Regions from separate parts of the Comamonas sp. 26 genome, predicted to be linked through region 2. Evidence: riboswitches for the same ligand, from Rfam matches in the RefSeq annotation. Region 2 holds a riboswitch; the other holds the start of a gene.
What was found. Region 2 has a riboswitch for cobalamin ahead of CLU84_RS22435 (TonB-dependent receptor plug domain-containing protein). Riboswitches for the same ligand answer to the same signal wherever they lie in the genome.

Region 1 (7,858 bases), 1.1 Mb from region 2:
GAAATGCGCCAGCCCTTCATGCTCGACGGCCTTGGCTTTACGGTGCAGTGCAGTATCGGCGCGGCGCAGTTTCCTGCAGATGGATTGACGCTGGATGAGCTGATTCGCCAGGCTGACATTGCCATGTATCGCGTCAAAGAACGTGGTCGCGGCAACTTCAGTTTTTATCAGCCGCAGATGAGTGCTGGCTTGTTGTCGCGCATGAGGCTGGAGCATGCCATGCGTCAAGCCCTGGACAAGGGCCATATGGCGGTGCATTTTCAGCCGCAGGTGCATATTCGCTCGGGGCGCATTGTTGCCGCTGAGGCATTGCTGCGCTGGACAGATCCAGAGCTGGGAGTGATTTCTCCGGGGGCCTTTATTCCTCTGGCCGAAGAGTCCGGCTATGTGGTGGCATTGGATGCCTGGGTGCTAGAGCAATCGGTGCGCGAGGCTGCGCACTGGCTGGCTATGGGCTCGCCAGTCAGAGTTTCTGTCAATGTCTCGGCGCTGGAGTTCAGACAGCCAGATTTTGTTGATCGCTTGACCCAAGTGCTTGAGAGCAGCGCTTTGCCAGCGCAGTGGCTGGAGCTGGAACTGACCGAAAGCATCTTGCTGCAAGATGCGCATGAAATGGCATTGCGCGTGCACCAGATTGCGCAACTGGGTGTAGGGCTGGTTATCGACGATTTCGGTACAGGTTATTCCAGCCTGGCTTATCTGAAGAAACTGCCCATTTCCAAGATCAAGATTGACCAGAGCTTTGTACGTGGCCTGCCGCACGATGCGGGGGATAAGGCCATCGTCGGCGCCATCATCAGCATGGGCCGGGCGCTGGGTGTTGAGCTGGTGGCAGAGGGCGTGGAAACACAGGCGCAGTGCGAAGCGATTGCGCAATTGCAGGGCGACTACTTTCAAGGTTATCTGTGCTCGCCAGCCGTGCCTGCTGAGCAGTTCAGGCTGCGACTGACCCTAGGTGTGGCTGAAGAAAGTCCTGACGCCGTTTCTTTCCTTCCAGATAACGATGGGTGTAGTCTTCAGACGCCAGGCCTGCAGTAGTCAAATCAACTCGCTTTTTTGATAACTTATCTATCGTCTGATTTGACGATGCATGCCTTGCTTGGCGTGAGCACAATTCCTCTATTTCCATGGGCCGACTTCTTGGCGTACGGGGTTGAGTCACTATGAATCAATAAAAACCGCGCACAGAGTTGAGCAGCTGCGCTTTGCTTGATGGGCCGAATTTTTCGAGATATCAAATGCCCAAGAGCGATTACGTCACATTCGATTTCTATAACTGCGTTTCTTCTGGCCAAGGGGCGCTCACAGGCTTTGCCGTGCCGGGTGGTTCTGGCGTGGCTGTAGCTCCTTCGCGGGGTATAGCCCTTGGTATTGAGACTGAATTAATCAGCAATCTGATTGCCGCGCTGTACGAGGCGGCGTCAGCGCCAGAGAGCTGGAAAGCCTTTCTTGAGCTGTTGCGCTCCAGTGCGTGCGGCAACTATGCCTCGCTTATCGTTCGCGATCCTCATGGTGACAATGTGGGCTGGGTGATCTCCGCTTCAGGCGGGCGCGTGGATGTGATTTCTCACGACCCGTACGCACACTGGAGCCCATTTCTAGGGGTGGCTAAAGACAAAGTGCTCACCTTGCAAGATGTCATGACGGAGTCTGAGTGGAAAGCTTGCCGTTACTACACCGACTGGTGCAAAGACATTGATATTGAGCACATTCTTGCGGTTGATGTGGTGACTGACAATGGCTGTGCCTATGGTCTGCGCATTACGCGATCAAAGAAGGCCGGGGTTTTTGAGGCTGGTGAGCTGGACTTGGTGCGCATGCTGGTGCCGCACTTCAAACGCGTGCTGAATATGCAGTTGAACTTGCATAGAGATCGCCAAGTCATCTCGCTTTATGGACGTGCCACGGCTCAGTTGATGATGGGGGTTGTCATCCTTGATCAGACTGGGCGAATGATTGAAGCCAATCCTGCAGCAACTTCCATTCTGAATGTGGGTGATGGCATTCGCGTCAATAACGGTTCGCTAGAGGCCGTGTATGCCAATGACAATCGCAAGCTCCAGCGTTTGATTCGGGATGCTTTGCTTTCCCCGAAGTTGTCGAGAGTTTCCATGACCGAAGGCATGTCTATCACCCGTCAGTCGGGTCAGCTGAACTGGGGTGTGGTGGTGCAAAGCGTTTCACCGGATGAGTGGACTGAAGGAAAGCAGCGCCCCAGCGTGGCGGTCTTTTTGCGCGATACAACTGGCAAGGCTGAGCCACCCGCCAAACTGACGCAGCAGCTCTTTCATCTGACCCCCGCAGAAACCGCCGTCGCCACGCATCTGAGTAATGGCATGTCGCTGGAAGAGGCTGCAGAAGCGCTTGGCATCAAGCCCAACACGGCGCGTGCCCATCTGCGCTCTATTTTTTCCAAAACGGGCGTGCGCAGGCAGACCGAGCTGGTTCGACTCTTTCTCAATAGCGTGGCCTGGCTGGGCAATCATTGAGGCGCTAAAAAAGAAAAGGCCCGCATGGTGCGGGCCTGTCTTGTGGAGCTTGCAACTGTTTTGATCAACAGCTGCTTGAAGTATCAGGTGTCTGCAAACGCCACCGGTTCGTCATCCTGAACCGGGGGTTCAGGTGGGCAAGGGCAACCTATCGTTGGGTTCATCTGACGCGAGACGATCACGCTCAATAGGTGATGTACCAAGCCCGTGCTCGTTGAGCATTGGTTCAAGGAAATATAAAAACCGGCAGATTTGCAGACGATTCTATTTTAACGGGAATTAGGTGCCATGCATAAGTCATGACAGCTTTGTTTCAGAGTTTGCAAGACGACTGAAAAGTTCAAAGTAGTCTGGTGTCGCTCTCAAGTGCCTGATCAAGCTTCAGCACCAGTTGCTCTGCAAGCGTCTGCTGGCGCTCCAACTCGGCCTGAGCGGCTTCGCTGACTTCAGGCGGGGGGGCTTGCTCTTGCGCCAGAGACTGCATTTCAGCATGCACATTTACCATGTGAGCCTGTTGGGCATCGCGGTCCAGTACGTCAAAAGCCATGTTCAGAGCGGCTAAGACCGCCACGCGATCGCGGGAGCGAACCTTGCCGCTGTCGCGAATGCGGGTCATGGCATCGTCGACTCGACGAGCGGCCTCTTGTACGCGTTCTTCTTGACCATCGGGGCAGGTCAGCACGTAGCTTTGCTGCATGATTTGCACATCGATCTGCTTCATGGGCGTCAGTGGCGGGTCTGGTGATGGGGGTGACGGAAGGTCACTCTCCCTGGTTGGCGGGCAGGCGTTCGATCAGGGCATCGACGCGTGCGCGTGCTGCCTGCAGGCGCAGACGCAGCAAATCGCGCTCTTGCGTAAGAGCGGAGACCTGATCGGTGAGCAGAGTGTTGGTGCGCTGCAGTTCCTCGTGGCGCACCAGCAGACGCTCTACACGCTCGGCAATGAGATCAAGAGAAGGCTGGGTGGTCATAGACACTGCCATTGTAGGTCTTGCAGTCTTTAGATGGGCATTAATGTGCGGGCAAATTGAGTCGTTTGCTCCATGGCAGGCATCTGCTTGAGCGCACTAGTCAGGAACCTGCAAATTTCTCTCAAAAATAGTAGCGCGCTTCGCAGGATCTGTGTGCCTCAAAGACATTTTTAACGTAAACAATCGTCACACAACTCGTTCAGATGAGGGATTTGCGCAGTGCAGCGCTCATTACAATACGCAGCTGTTGGTGCTCGAGGCGGCTTTTCTGTGGCCTCAGTTCAACGGGAAGCAGGGAGGTGCTGGTCAGAAATACTGGCACACCGGGCCTGCGCTGCCCCCGCAACGGTCGGCGAATGGAATGCCTTTGCATTCCACCTTTTCCATCAAAGCCACTGGCGCTTGCGCGCTGGGAAGGCTGGCTAAAGGACGATTCGCCTAGCCCGGATACCGGCCAACGACGGTGTGTCTGCATTGTGTGCAGGCATGTATTGCTCATTGTCGGCGGGTAGGCTGGCGTGAGCGTCTTTCTTGTCTGCTTTCCATGAGTTCGCAATATTCGACCCTGTGCACTGCACAGGCGGCATCGCGCGTACGCGCCACATTTGTTCTTCGTCCCACTTTGCTGGCTTCGCTGCTGGTCATGGCATCTGCTGCACAGGCCCAGCAGGTTGCGCTGGCTGATACCGTGAGCATGAAGGAGATGGTGGTCACGGCTAACCGCATCGAACAACCTTTGTCGGACCTGGTGGCCGATATGTCCATTGTGGACCGTGAAACCATTGAAGCTGCTGGCGCCGCCGGTGTGGCCGATGTGCTTTCTCGCTTGCCCGGCATTCAGATGGTGCGCAATGGTGGTGCTGGTGCTTCAACCAGCGTTTATCTGCGCGGCGCTGATACGCGCTTTACGGCTGTCTATGTCGACGGCGTGCGTCTCGACTCCCAATCTACCGGCGGTGCTTCCTGGCAAGACATTCCGCTTGAGTCCATTGACCGCATTGAAGTGCTGCGTGGCCCGGCTGCCGCCGTCTATGGCTCGGACGCAATTGGTGGTGTGGTTCAGATCTTTACCAAGAAGGGCGAAGGCAAGGCCAAGCCTTACGTGGGTCTGGGCTGGGGCAGCCGTGGCACGGTAAAGGCACAAGCGGGTGTCAGCGGTGGTGTGGCTGGCTGGGACTACAACCTGGGTGTCTCGCACGCCAGCAGCAACGGCTTTAATTCAAGAACGTCTGCGGGTGCCAATCCTGATGCCGACGGCTATCGCAGCAATGCCTTCAACGGCCGTATTGGCTATCAGCTGTCGGCGAATCAGCGCGTAGAAGCCACTGCGCTGACCAGCTACATGAACTCTGGCTACGACGTCAGCAAGGACGATGACCGCAGCATCTACAAGATGAGCGCCGTGGGTTTGAACTGGCAGGCCAAATGGAGTGATATTTACAGCACACGCCTGCAGTACACGCAGTCGCGTGACTTCTATCAGACCAAGCCCAGCGTTTATGAAACCGATACACGCTTGCACAGCTATCTGTTCCAGAACGAATGGAAGCTGGGCGCGCAGACCGTGACCGCCGCACTGGAACGCCGTGAAGACAAGCTGGTCAACAGCGGCCTGGATATCGGCAGTCGCGAGCGCTCGCAGAATGCGCTGGCGCTAGGTTACGGCCTGAATCTGGGCAAGCACACGTTGCAGCTCAATGCCCGCCATGACCGCGATAGTGAGTTTGGTGGCCACACTACAGGCAGTGCTGCCTATGGCTACGAGTTCATTCCTAACTGGCGTGCCACGGCATCGGCTGGCACATCCTTCCGTGCACCCACGCTGTACCAGCGCTTCAGCCAGTATGGCGATTCATCGCTGGTGCCTGAAGAAGGCCGCAATGTGGAGCTGGGCCTGAAGTGGGGCAAGGGCAGCGATAGCTTCTCGGCCACGGTTTATCGCAACAACCTTTCGAACCTCATCAACTATGTGGGCAAGACAGGTACCTGCCCTGGCAATATCGGAACTTTCGGCGGCTGCTATGCCAACGTGGCCAATGCCCGTTACGAAGGCATTACCTTTGCTGCCAGCACCCGCGTGGGAATGGTGAACCTGCAAGGCTCGGTGGACTTCCAGAATCCGCGTGATACGGACAAGGACTTGCAACTGGCCCGCCGCTCCAAGCGCTATGCCAGCCTGTCTGCGGACACCAAGGTCGCAGGCTGGAAGCTGGGTGCCGAGATGCAGACCGCAGGCAAACGCTTTGATGATGCCGCCAACAAAAACGTGCTGGGCGGCTACACGCTCTGGAACCTGAGCGCGCAAAAGCAGCTGAGCCGCGACTGGAGCCTGGTGGCCCGCGTCAACAATCTGGCTGACAAGCGTTATGAACTGGCTCGCACTTACGCCACCGAAGGCCGCAGCGGCTATATCGGCGTGAAGTGGGAAGCTAACTAAGCAGGCCAGCCATGACATCCATCGCAATGCCGGAAAAAACCACTCGCTGCCCCGCCATCCTGATCAGTGCTCCGGCCTCCGGCCAGGGCAAGACGACTGTGACGGCGGCGCTGGCGCGGCTACATGCGCGGCAGGGCCGCAAGGTGCGCGTGTTCAAGTGCGGTCCTGATTTTCTGGACCCGTACTGGCATGAGCTGGCCAGTGGGGAGCCCGTGCATTCGGTGGATTTGTGGATGACCGGCGAGGCGGATGTGCGCCAGCGCCTGCATGAGGCAGCCCAGGAGGCCGATCTCATGCTGGTCGAGGGCGTTATGGGCCTGTTTGACGGCAACTTCAGCGCGGCTGATCTGGCGCAACTGCTGGGTCTGCCAGTGCTGGCAGTGGTCGATGCATCGGCCATGGCGGGTACGTTTGGTGCACTGGCCTATGGCCTGCAGCATTACCAAAGCGGCCTGCGCTGGGCGGGCATGCTGGCCAATCGCGTGGCCACGGCCCATCATGCTGACTTGCTCAAGCAAGGTTTACGTGACCCGGCGCTGTGGCTGGGTGCCATGCCCGGCGTGCAACTGGGTGATAACGCACCCAAGGCGCGCACGGCCGCACTGCTGCCTGAACGGCACCTGGGCCTGATTGCGGCCCATGAACTGAGCGATGCCATGCAGCGACTTGATGCCGCTGCGGATGCGCTGGCACAGACGCCGCTCGGCCAGCGCTTGTGGACTGCCGCAGAAGATGCGCCCAGCTGGCAAGACTGGTGCGTGGACTTTTCGCCGCCAGACATCTCAACGGATTCTCCAATCGATCAGTCCAAGGCTCAGTCCTGGCTGGCTGGTCGTCGCATCGCCATTGCACGGGATGCGGCTTTCTCGTTTATCTACCCCGCCAATCTGGACTGTCTGCGCTCCATGGGGGCCGAGCTGTGCTTTTTCTCGCCGCTGGCGGGCGATGCGCTGCCGCCTTGCGATGCGCTGTGGTTGCCCGGTGGCTACCCAGAGCTGCATGCGCAGGCTCTGCACGCCAATCAGGTGCTGCGCGCGGGCATTGGCGAGCATGTGGCCCTAGGCAAGCCCGTCTGGGCGGAGTGCGGCGGCATGTTGGCACTGTGCGATGGCGTGACGGGTCTGGATGGCCACATTCAAGCCATGTGGGGGCTGCTGCCCGGGCAGGTCATCATGCAGAACCGGCTGGGCGGGCTGGGCATGCAGCAACTGGTGCTGGATACGGGCTTGCTGCGCGGCCACACGTTCCACTACACAAGGCTTGAAACCACGATGCAGGTGCACACGCGCAGCAGCCGCCCGGGCGCAGCGGTGCAGCCCGACCGGGGCGAGGCGCTGTATGCGCATGGCAGCGTACGGGCCAGCTACTTTCATGCGTGGTTTCCTTCCAACCCCGCCGCCGTGGCCGGGCTTTTTGGCGCAACAATTCAGGCCTGATTTTTTTTGTTTTCATCATGAGCGTTGCAAGCACTCTCTCCATCGTCATGCCGCGTACGCAGTTCATTCTGGGCGGTCAAAAAAGCGGTAAGTCCCGCCGTGCGGAGCTGCTGGCACGCCAGTGGCTGCAAAGCGGGGTGCAGCATCAAGCGGTACTGGTGGCAACCGGCCAGGCCTGGGATGCCGAGATGACTGAGCGCATTGTGCGCCACCAGCGTGACCGCGCCGAGCGTGTGCCCGGCATGCAGACGCTGGAGGAGCCGCGTGAACTGGCCCAGGTGATTGCACAGCACAGCCACCCCGAGCGCCTGCTGGTGATTGACTGCCTGACGCTGTGGCTGACCAACTGGCTGATGCCGGTAGAGGCTGAAAATTCTGAAGAGAAAATGCCTTCAGCGCAAGCTTGGCAAGCACAGCTAGCTATGTTTTTGAAAGCATTGGATGACGCGGCTGGTCCCATCATTTTGGTGGGCAACGAGATTGGGCTGGGCGTGATTCCCATGGGCCGCGAGGTGCGTGCCTTTG
Region 2 (7,858 bases):
CGGCTGGCGCGCAAGAAAGAGGTGCACTGGTCTGATCTGGCGGGCGAATCGCTGGTACTGCTCGATCATGCTTCAGGCAGCCGCCGCCTGATTGATGCCGCGTTGCAGGCGCATGGGGCTGCCGCATCGGTGGTGCAGGATGTGGGGCATACGGCCACGATCTACAGCATGGTGCAGCAGGGGCTGGGCCTGAGCGTGGTGCCGCGGCTGGCCATTCCTATGGGCTGGGGCAAGCAGGCTGCAACACCGGCGAAATCAGGGGACAGCGCCGTGCTGCTCAGTCGGCGCTTGGTGCCCAAGGTGCAGCGCAGCATCATGCTGGCCAAGCGCCAGCAACGCGAGCTTTCGCCCGTCGCGCACCTGGTCTGGGACTTGATCGCTGCCGAAGCGTTGAATTTGCTGGATGAGTAAAAGCGCGCTCAGGGCCTGAGCACAATGCGCGAGTCAATCACCAGACCCTGAGGTTGGGGAGTGACATATACGGGCTGGGGCGGCGCCATATAAACGGGGTGAGGTGCGTGGTGGTGGGGGCGGTTTTTGCACTTGCGCTTTTCCTTGTACTCGCCATTGCTCTTCCACTTGTGCTCCACCTTGCACTGGCCGTCCCAATACTCTTCTTTGTGCTCGCGCTTGTGATGGTGGTGATGTCGATGATCGTGCGCCTGGCTGGTCAGGGGCGTGGCGATCAACGCAATGGGCAGGCAAATAGAGGCGAGGGCAAGGATGCGTTTCATGGTGAGTGGGGGCAGCGCAGTAGGCGGGTTGTGCCAGGCGCAGAGTTTCAAAATGCTGCGAGCTTAAGCCCAATGCGCCAAAGATGCTGTATCAATTCATGAGCAGCGGCCGCAGTACTCATAAAGGCTGCAGGCCAGTTGATGATGAAGCTATCAAAAATATGAGCAGATTGCGCTTGTTGTCATTGAATTCTTAAGCGCTTGATAAATTAAAAGAAGACGAGGTAAGCGCAAGCAGCTATTTTCTTGATAGCGACTTTGGCGCTGCAAAGAATTCAGAAAAATGAATCTGAAGGAGACATTTTTATGCCCGGTACAACGATGACTGACGTGACCAAGGCATTGGGCTGGCAGCCCAGACGCCTGACGCAGTCGCGACATGGAGAAGCTTCGCGCATGGTTGCGCTGATGTCTTCCATGCCTTACGCAGTCGCCGGAGGCCCGTCGCGTCTGGGCTTCATGATGGAAGTGGCATCTGTCGCTGCGGGCTGCGCACTGGAGCAGGGCATGGCCATGGTGCTGGTGCCGCCGCTGGAGTCAGGTCAGCGTTCGCTGGACTTCATGAGTGTGGATGGCGTGGTGCTGATTGAGCCAGCGGCCAATGACAAACTGCTCATGGAATTGACGGCGCGTGGCTTGCCCGTCGTCTCCATTGGAAAGCCTGGCGGCCACCGCTTCAATACCGTGCCCTATGTCGATTTGCGCCCCGGTGATTCGGTACAGCATTTGCTGGAGCACTTGCAGGCGCAAGGCGCACGGCAAATCGCCATGATTCTGGGTGCGGCGGAACGAGACTCTTACGCGCAGGCGGAAGTGGCCTATCAGCACATGGCCCATGCCATGGAAATGGAGCACATGGTGCTGCGTGTGGATGAAGCCCTGGGCGAAGCTGGCGGCGGCGATGCGGCTCGCCATCTGCTGGCAAGTTATCCGCAGATTGACGCATTACTGGTCTTGGTCGATGTGCTTGCCGTCGGCGTGATGCAGCATGTGCATCAAATCGGCTTGAGAATACCGCAGGACATCAAGATTGCCACGCGCTACGCATGGAATGCGAGCGCGGACTTGCGAGCCCGCGCTGACAGCCGTGAATTTGCATCTGGATCAGGTCGCCGGTCTGGCGGTTGATCTGCTGGCTGAGCACCTCAGGGGTGTCAGCGTCCGGCAGGTGGCGCAAGCCCCCATGCCGGAGTTGGTGGCCAGAGCCTCCACCAAGTCGCTTGCTCGCTGATTAGCGCTTGCGCTGCTGACCTTGAGGCGCAGGGCCGCTGCCCGAACGCTCGATGTGACGGAAAGTCAGGCGACCCTTGTTTAGGTCATAGGGAGACATTTCCAGAGTGACCTTGTCACCGGCCAGCACGCGAATGCGGTGCTTGCGCATCTTGCCGCCGGAGTAGGCGATCAACTGGTGGCCGTTATCCAGCGTTACACGAAAACGGGCATCGGGCAACACTTCGTCGACTCTGCCTTGCATCTCAATCAATTCTTCTTTGGCCAAAACAATTCCTTTTTAGAAAGACTCAGTTCAACTGGTTTTCCAGCACCATGCAACGCCCTTCGGCGAGTGCATATTTGCTGGCCATATCCGGTGTATCAAACTGTCGAATAAAGCTGAAAATCCGGTCATATTCACCACGGCGGATGGAAACCGCTGCAGCTACTTTGCCGGAATGGGTGATGTTGGTGAGGGCAGTCACAATGTAGTTGCCGACACGCTCTGTAATTTGTTCTTTGTGCATATCGTGTCAGCGGTGGCGAAAACCCAGACATGGGCCATGCCATCCACTGAAAAAATGAAAAAGATCCTGCTTGAGTGAGCTTGGATCAAGTGAGCCAGCCGCTTGAGGGTGGCTTTGCTTCTTGCCGAAGAGAAACACTCAGGCTGACGGAGCCGAGCATGAGGCAACGTGAGATCTGCCGTTGATGCTGCATGAGGCAAGTTCCATGCTGCAAACCTGAGGATTATAAAGCATTGCCCCTTGATAGGCAAACTCCAAGGGTGTTGGAGCGATGGTGAGCGTTTGCCCTGCGGTGAGGCTTCCATTAGCTCTCGCATCGCAGATGTCCATACGGGCGGCGAAAAGCAAAAAGCCTCAATTGCGTGAGCAATCAAGGCTTTTATATGTTCTGGCAGGGGAAGAAGGACTCGAACCTTCGCATGCTGGAATCAAAATCCAGTGCCTTAACCAACTTGGCGACTCCCCTAGAAGATGCGTATTGTATAGCAGTTTTGCTATGAATTTAGAAAATTCTGACGATGAATGCAATCACGGCTCAATTCTGGCTCCTGCCGGGGCAGAGGTGTTGATGAAATGAGCGTGATGAAGGCGGCTGTTTTGCCGCTGCTCCTTCAATGTTTGCTTTGATGCACGCCACTTTTTCTGGGTAGCTCTTCCCGCTGCTGGATGAAGCCGCTGCTGCAAAGGCGCCGAACAGTAGCCCCCGACTCAGGCCGTTGCTACGATATACTGCGCGGCGATTTGAAGAAGAATTCCGGCGTATTGGATGCGTTCGGTGCTCCCGCTTCAATTTCATGTTACAGGTGCTCGGGTTCAATCCCGGGTTAAACGGGAACAGGGTGTAAAGCCCTGGCTGCCCCCGCAACGGTAAGCAGATCAAACCGACTCAAGGCTTTTGCAGCGCAAGAGCCAGTCACTGATGTTTTACGTGGCCTCTCATGAGGTGCGCGGAAACATCGGGAAGGCGAGTCGGCAGGCATCAAGCCATCTGCCAGCCCGGATACCGGCCTGTAAAGCGCTGCGCGTTGCGGGGTCAGACCCTGCTGCCAGCATTTGCAACGACCGTCTGCGGGGAGCAGCGTGACGGCAACAAGCCTGCGGCAGGTTCGTTCAACGCGAGCCCATGCACTTGGCATGATATCGTCACCAGCAGGCAGGCGGTCAGCATCGACTGACACGAATGAATCACTTCACCTTGCCTGCCGCACTGATCGGCCTGGTACCTGCTGCACTGGCCATGGCCGCAGAACCCGTGGCCCAACCCACGCAGACCTCAGCCACCCGTGCTGCTAGCGCTGTCGCTGCGGCGCAACTTCCAACCGTTCAAGTCACCGACACTGCCGAAGGTGGCTTAGGCCTTTCATTGCCCACGGTCTCTGGCAGCCGCACCGGCATTGCCACGCTTGATTTGCCAGCCAGTCTGGATCATGTGGATGAGCAGACCTGGCAGGAGCGCGGCGACAGCCGCATGGCCGACATCATTGGCCGCACCGTGGGCATGACGCCGCTGTCTGCGACCAGCTACAGCAGCCTGTCCTTCAGCACACGTGGTTTTACGGGCACCAACTCCGTGGGCATTGCGGAGGACGGCGTGCGCCTGGGTGTGGCGTCTTCCACCACACCTTACCCTGCCAATAGCTGGGGCTATGAGCGTGTGGAAGTGCTGCGCGGACCAGCTTCCATTGTTTATGGCTCAGGTACTGTGGGAGCCACCGCCAATGTGGTGCGCAAGCAGCCCACGCGCGAGACGGTACGCGAGGTGCTGGTCGGTGCTGGCTCGCATGGCTCGGCCAAGCTGGGACTGGGCATGGGCGGTGCACTCAGCGATACCCTCAGCTACCGGGTGGATGCCTACGGGCACTACACCAACGGCGAGCACGACATGAGCCGTGCCAGCGGCAGCAAGCTGATGAGCACTCTGCGCTGGCAGCCCACGGCCGCGTTGCGCGTGGAGCTGCTGGCCGATATCAGTGATGAAAAGCCCGCGCGCTACTTTGGCACGCCCACCGTCAATGGCGCCATCGTTCCTGAGCTGCTGGGCCGCAACTTCAACACCGACGACAGCGATATCCGCATCAAGGACAAGCGCGTGCGTGCCCGGGTGCAGTACCAGATCAACGACCGGTGGAGTGTGAGCAACGAGCTCTATCACTTCAAGGCCGACCGCTACTGGCGCAATATCGAAGCCTATAGCTACAACCCCAGCAAGCAGCAAGTCACGCTGGGGATTATCTGGAGCTGGCCCATGATCTGGAGCAGACCGGCAACCGTCTGGAGACTACCCTGCAAGCCGGCGCACACAAGCTGGTCGCAGGCTGGGAGGTGAGTCGCGCACGGTTCAACTTTGCGCGCAACGACTACGCCGGCAGCGCAACGATCGGTGTGAACGAGCCTTCACTGAGCTACTGGCCCAATAGCTCACCCATGCTGCCCAACTATCGCACTCAGGCCACCACGCATGACTTCTATGTCGAGGACGCCTGGACGCTTAGCGACCGTTGGCTGTTGCTGGCCGGCATTCGCCGCGATCTGACGGACTTTGACCGCAAGGACCTGATTGGCAGCGGCACGTTTGACAAAAGCCTGGGCGGCACCGCCTGGCGTCTGGGCCTGACGCATAAGCTCAACGCACAGACCAGCCTCTACGGCCAGCTCTCTCAAGGTCATGACCCGGTCACCAACATCCTGACCCTGAACCTCGCCAATCGAGATTTCAAGCTGACCACGGCGCGCCAGATCGAAATCGGCCTGAAGCAGCAGTTCGCCCAAGGCCAGGGCGAGTGGACGGCCGCCGCCTACCGCATCGAGAAAAAAGACATCATCACCCGCGACCCGAACAATAGCCAGCTGTCGGTGCAAGGCGGCAAGCAAAGCTCGCAGGGACTGGAGTTGAGCGCGGTGATGCGCCTCTCGCCCAGCTGGCGCCTGGAAGGCAATTACGCCTTTGTGGATGCCAAATACGACCAGTTGATCGAAGCCGGCGGTGCCGACCGATCGGGCAATCGCCCAAGCAATGTGGCGCGCAATACTGCCAATCTGTGGGCCCACTACACCACGCATAGCAGCATCGGTCGCTGGCAGGCATCACTGGGTGCGCGCGCAGTGGGCAGCCGCTTTGCCGATAACGCCAACACCGCTCTCAGCGGCGGCTACACCGTCTGGGATGCCGCTTTGAGCTGGCGCCCGCAGGCCCGCAGCACTTACCGCCTGTCTGTGCGCAATCTCACCGACAAGCTCTACACCTACTCGGCAGTCTCCAGTGCGAAGGCGGCTCAGGCCTATCCGGGTGAAGGTCGCCGTGTGGATCTGACAGCAGAGTTCTCGTTCTAAAACGCGTACTTCAGAAGTTCAAAAACAGTAGCAATTAGCGCATGTATTTACTTGAATTCAGACATGAAACGCCATGAAATCCAATAGATACATGCGCAAGCAGCTCCTGTTTTCTGGCTTCTTGAAACGGTCTGTCGTGACGGTGATGACCGGTCTGGTGCTTGGCGCTTGCTCTGACCATCGCTCCATCGATGCCGTTGTTTCGCCTGCCAAGGCAGCGCGCGTGCCTCTATCCATAGCGGTATGCGACCAGCCCGTGGCCTACGACAAAGTGCCGCAGCGCGCCGTTGTTCACGGCATCAATCTGCTGGAGATGTTTCTGGCGCTAGGGCTGCAGGATCGCCTCGTCGGTTACGGCGGCCTGCGCGATATCCAGCGCCTCCCCAAAGCCATGCAGCCGCTGCTGGCTCAAGTGCCAGATCTTTCCAGCCAGGGCATGAACCTTGAGACCTTGCTGAATGCCGAGCCCGATTTTGTCTTCAGCGGCTGGTCCTATGGCTTCAGGCAAGGGCAGATCACGCCTGCCAGCTTGCAGGAGCTGGGCATTGCCAGCTATGTGCTCAGCGAATCCTGCATCCGCCAGGTCGCACGCGAGCGCGTGTCGCTGGAGGACACCTTTAACGACCTGCTCAACCTGGGTCGTATTTTTGATATCGAAGCGCGGGCTGCTGCACTGGTCAACAGCCAGCGCGCCGAACTGCAGCGCATCACTGATGCACTCAAAGGCTTGACGGAAAAACCCAAGGTGTTTGTGTTTGACAGCGGCACCGATATTCCTGTGACGACGGGCCGCTACGCCATGCCACATGCCATGATCGAAGCGGCGGGCGGCAGCAATATTTTTGACGACCTCAGCAGCAGCTGGATGCGCGGCAACTGGGAAGACGTGATTGCGCGCGACCCGGACTGGATTGTCATCGTCGACAACGACAGGCCCGTGGCCGACGGTAAGCGCCAGTTTCTGCTCGGCAAGCCCGAGCTGTCCCAACTCAAGGCCATACGTGAGCAGAAATTCGTGCTGATGGAGTTCTCCGAAGCCACGCCAGGGCCACGCAATGTGGAGGCCACACGCAGGCTGGCACACGCTTTGCACCCCGAGAAGATCACGCAGCCATGAACATGCCTTCCACCTTGGCCTTTGCGATGCAGCGCCGCCGCCTGTCGCTGTGGCTGGCGGCCCTGCTGCTGGTGTCGCTCACGCTGGCCATCACGCTGGGGCCGGTGCGCATTTCGCCGCAGCAGGCTTGGCTGATCACGGCGCATGAGATCGGTGTGCGTCTGGGCATGAATTTGCAGCCCGGCGACTGGACATCGGCCCAATTTCAAATCGTCTGGCGCGTGCGCATGCCGCGCGTGCTGCTTGCGGCCCTCGTCGGCGCGGGCCTAGCACTGGTGGGCGTCGCCATGCAGGCTATGGTGCGCAACCCGCTGGCCGATCCGTATTTGCTGGGCGTGTCGTCCGGCGCATCGGTGGGAGCGGTCAGCGTGATTGCCTTTGGTGCACTGGCTTTTGCGGGCGAGCTGGCCCTGCCGCTGGGCGCTTTTGGCGGCGCGCTGGCTGCGTGCACGGCTGTGTATTTTCTGGCCTATGCCAATGGGCGTTTGCAGGCCTCGCGCCTGATTCTGGGTGGCGTGGCGATTGCGTATTGCCTGGGCGGTATCACCAGTCTCATCGTACTCACGGCCGATCAGCGCGAGCTGGCCAACTCGGTGCTGACCTGGACGCTGGGCAGCCTGGCCGGCACGCGCTGGGATGAACTGGGCCTGCCTGCAGCACTGCTGGTGATTGGCGCAGCCTTGCTTCTGACACAGGCACGCTCGCTTAACGCCTTGCTGTCCGGAGAGGAAAGCGCCGCGACGCTGGGCGTGGACACCACGCGCACGCGGCGCTGGCTGTTTGTGCTGGTTTCGCTGGTCACTGGCGTGCTTGTAGCCCTGACCGGGCCAATCGGCTTTGTGGGCCTGATCGTGCCCCATGTCACGCGCATGCTGGTGGGTGCCGAGCACCGCAGCGTGCTGCCTGTGGCCGCTCTGACAGGTGCCATTTTTCTGGTC

Region 1: it holds a riboswitch for cobalamin, as region 2 does, so the genes downstream of both, CLU84_RS07105 (TonB-dependent receptor domain-containing protein) here and CLU84_RS22435 (TonB-dependent receptor plug domain-containing protein) in region 2, are expected to answer to the same signal.

What each region holds. Positions count from the first base shown of each region.
Region 1 is NZ_PEFL01000001.1:1,545,399-1,553,256, forward strand. It holds gene CLU84_RS07085 (EAL domain-containing protein) at 1-1,038, shown strand, start outside; gene CLU84_RS07090 (helix-turn-helix transcriptional regulator) at 1,239-2,489, shown strand; gene CLU84_RS07095 (cell division protein ZapA) at 2,830-3,210, opposite strand; gene CLU84_RS07100 (DUF904 domain-containing protein) at 3,251-3,460, opposite strand; cobalamin riboswitch at 3,692-3,934, shown strand; gene CLU84_RS07105 (TonB-dependent receptor domain-containing protein) at 4,005-5,897, shown strand; gene CLU84_RS07110 (cobyrinate a,c-diamide synthase) at 5,909-7,333, shown strand; gene CLU84_RS07115 (bifunctional adenosylcobinamide kinase/adenosylcobinamide-phosphate guanylyltransferase) at 7,381-7,858, shown strand, end outside.
Region 2 is NZ_PEFL01000001.1:2,623,766-2,631,623, reverse strand. It holds gene CLU84_RS12145 (LysR family transcriptional regulator) at 1-411, shown strand, start outside; gene CLU84_RS12140 (hypothetical protein) at 420-734, opposite strand; gene CLU84_RS12135 (substrate-binding domain-containing protein) at 1,041-1,862, shown strand; gene infA (translation initiation factor IF-1) at 1,966-2,232, opposite strand; gene CLU84_RS12125 (hypothetical protein) at 2,255-2,473, opposite strand; tRNA gene CLU84_RS12120 (tRNA-Gln) at 2,863-2,939, opposite strand; cobalamin riboswitch at 3,258-3,500, shown strand; gene CLU84_RS22435 (TonB-dependent receptor plug domain-containing protein) at 3,654-4,799, shown strand; gene CLU84_RS22430 (TonB-dependent receptor) at 4,706-5,803, shown strand; gene CLU84_RS12110 (ABC transporter substrate-binding protein) at 5,877-6,920, shown strand; gene CLU84_RS12105 (iron ABC transporter permease) at 6,917-7,858, shown strand, end outside.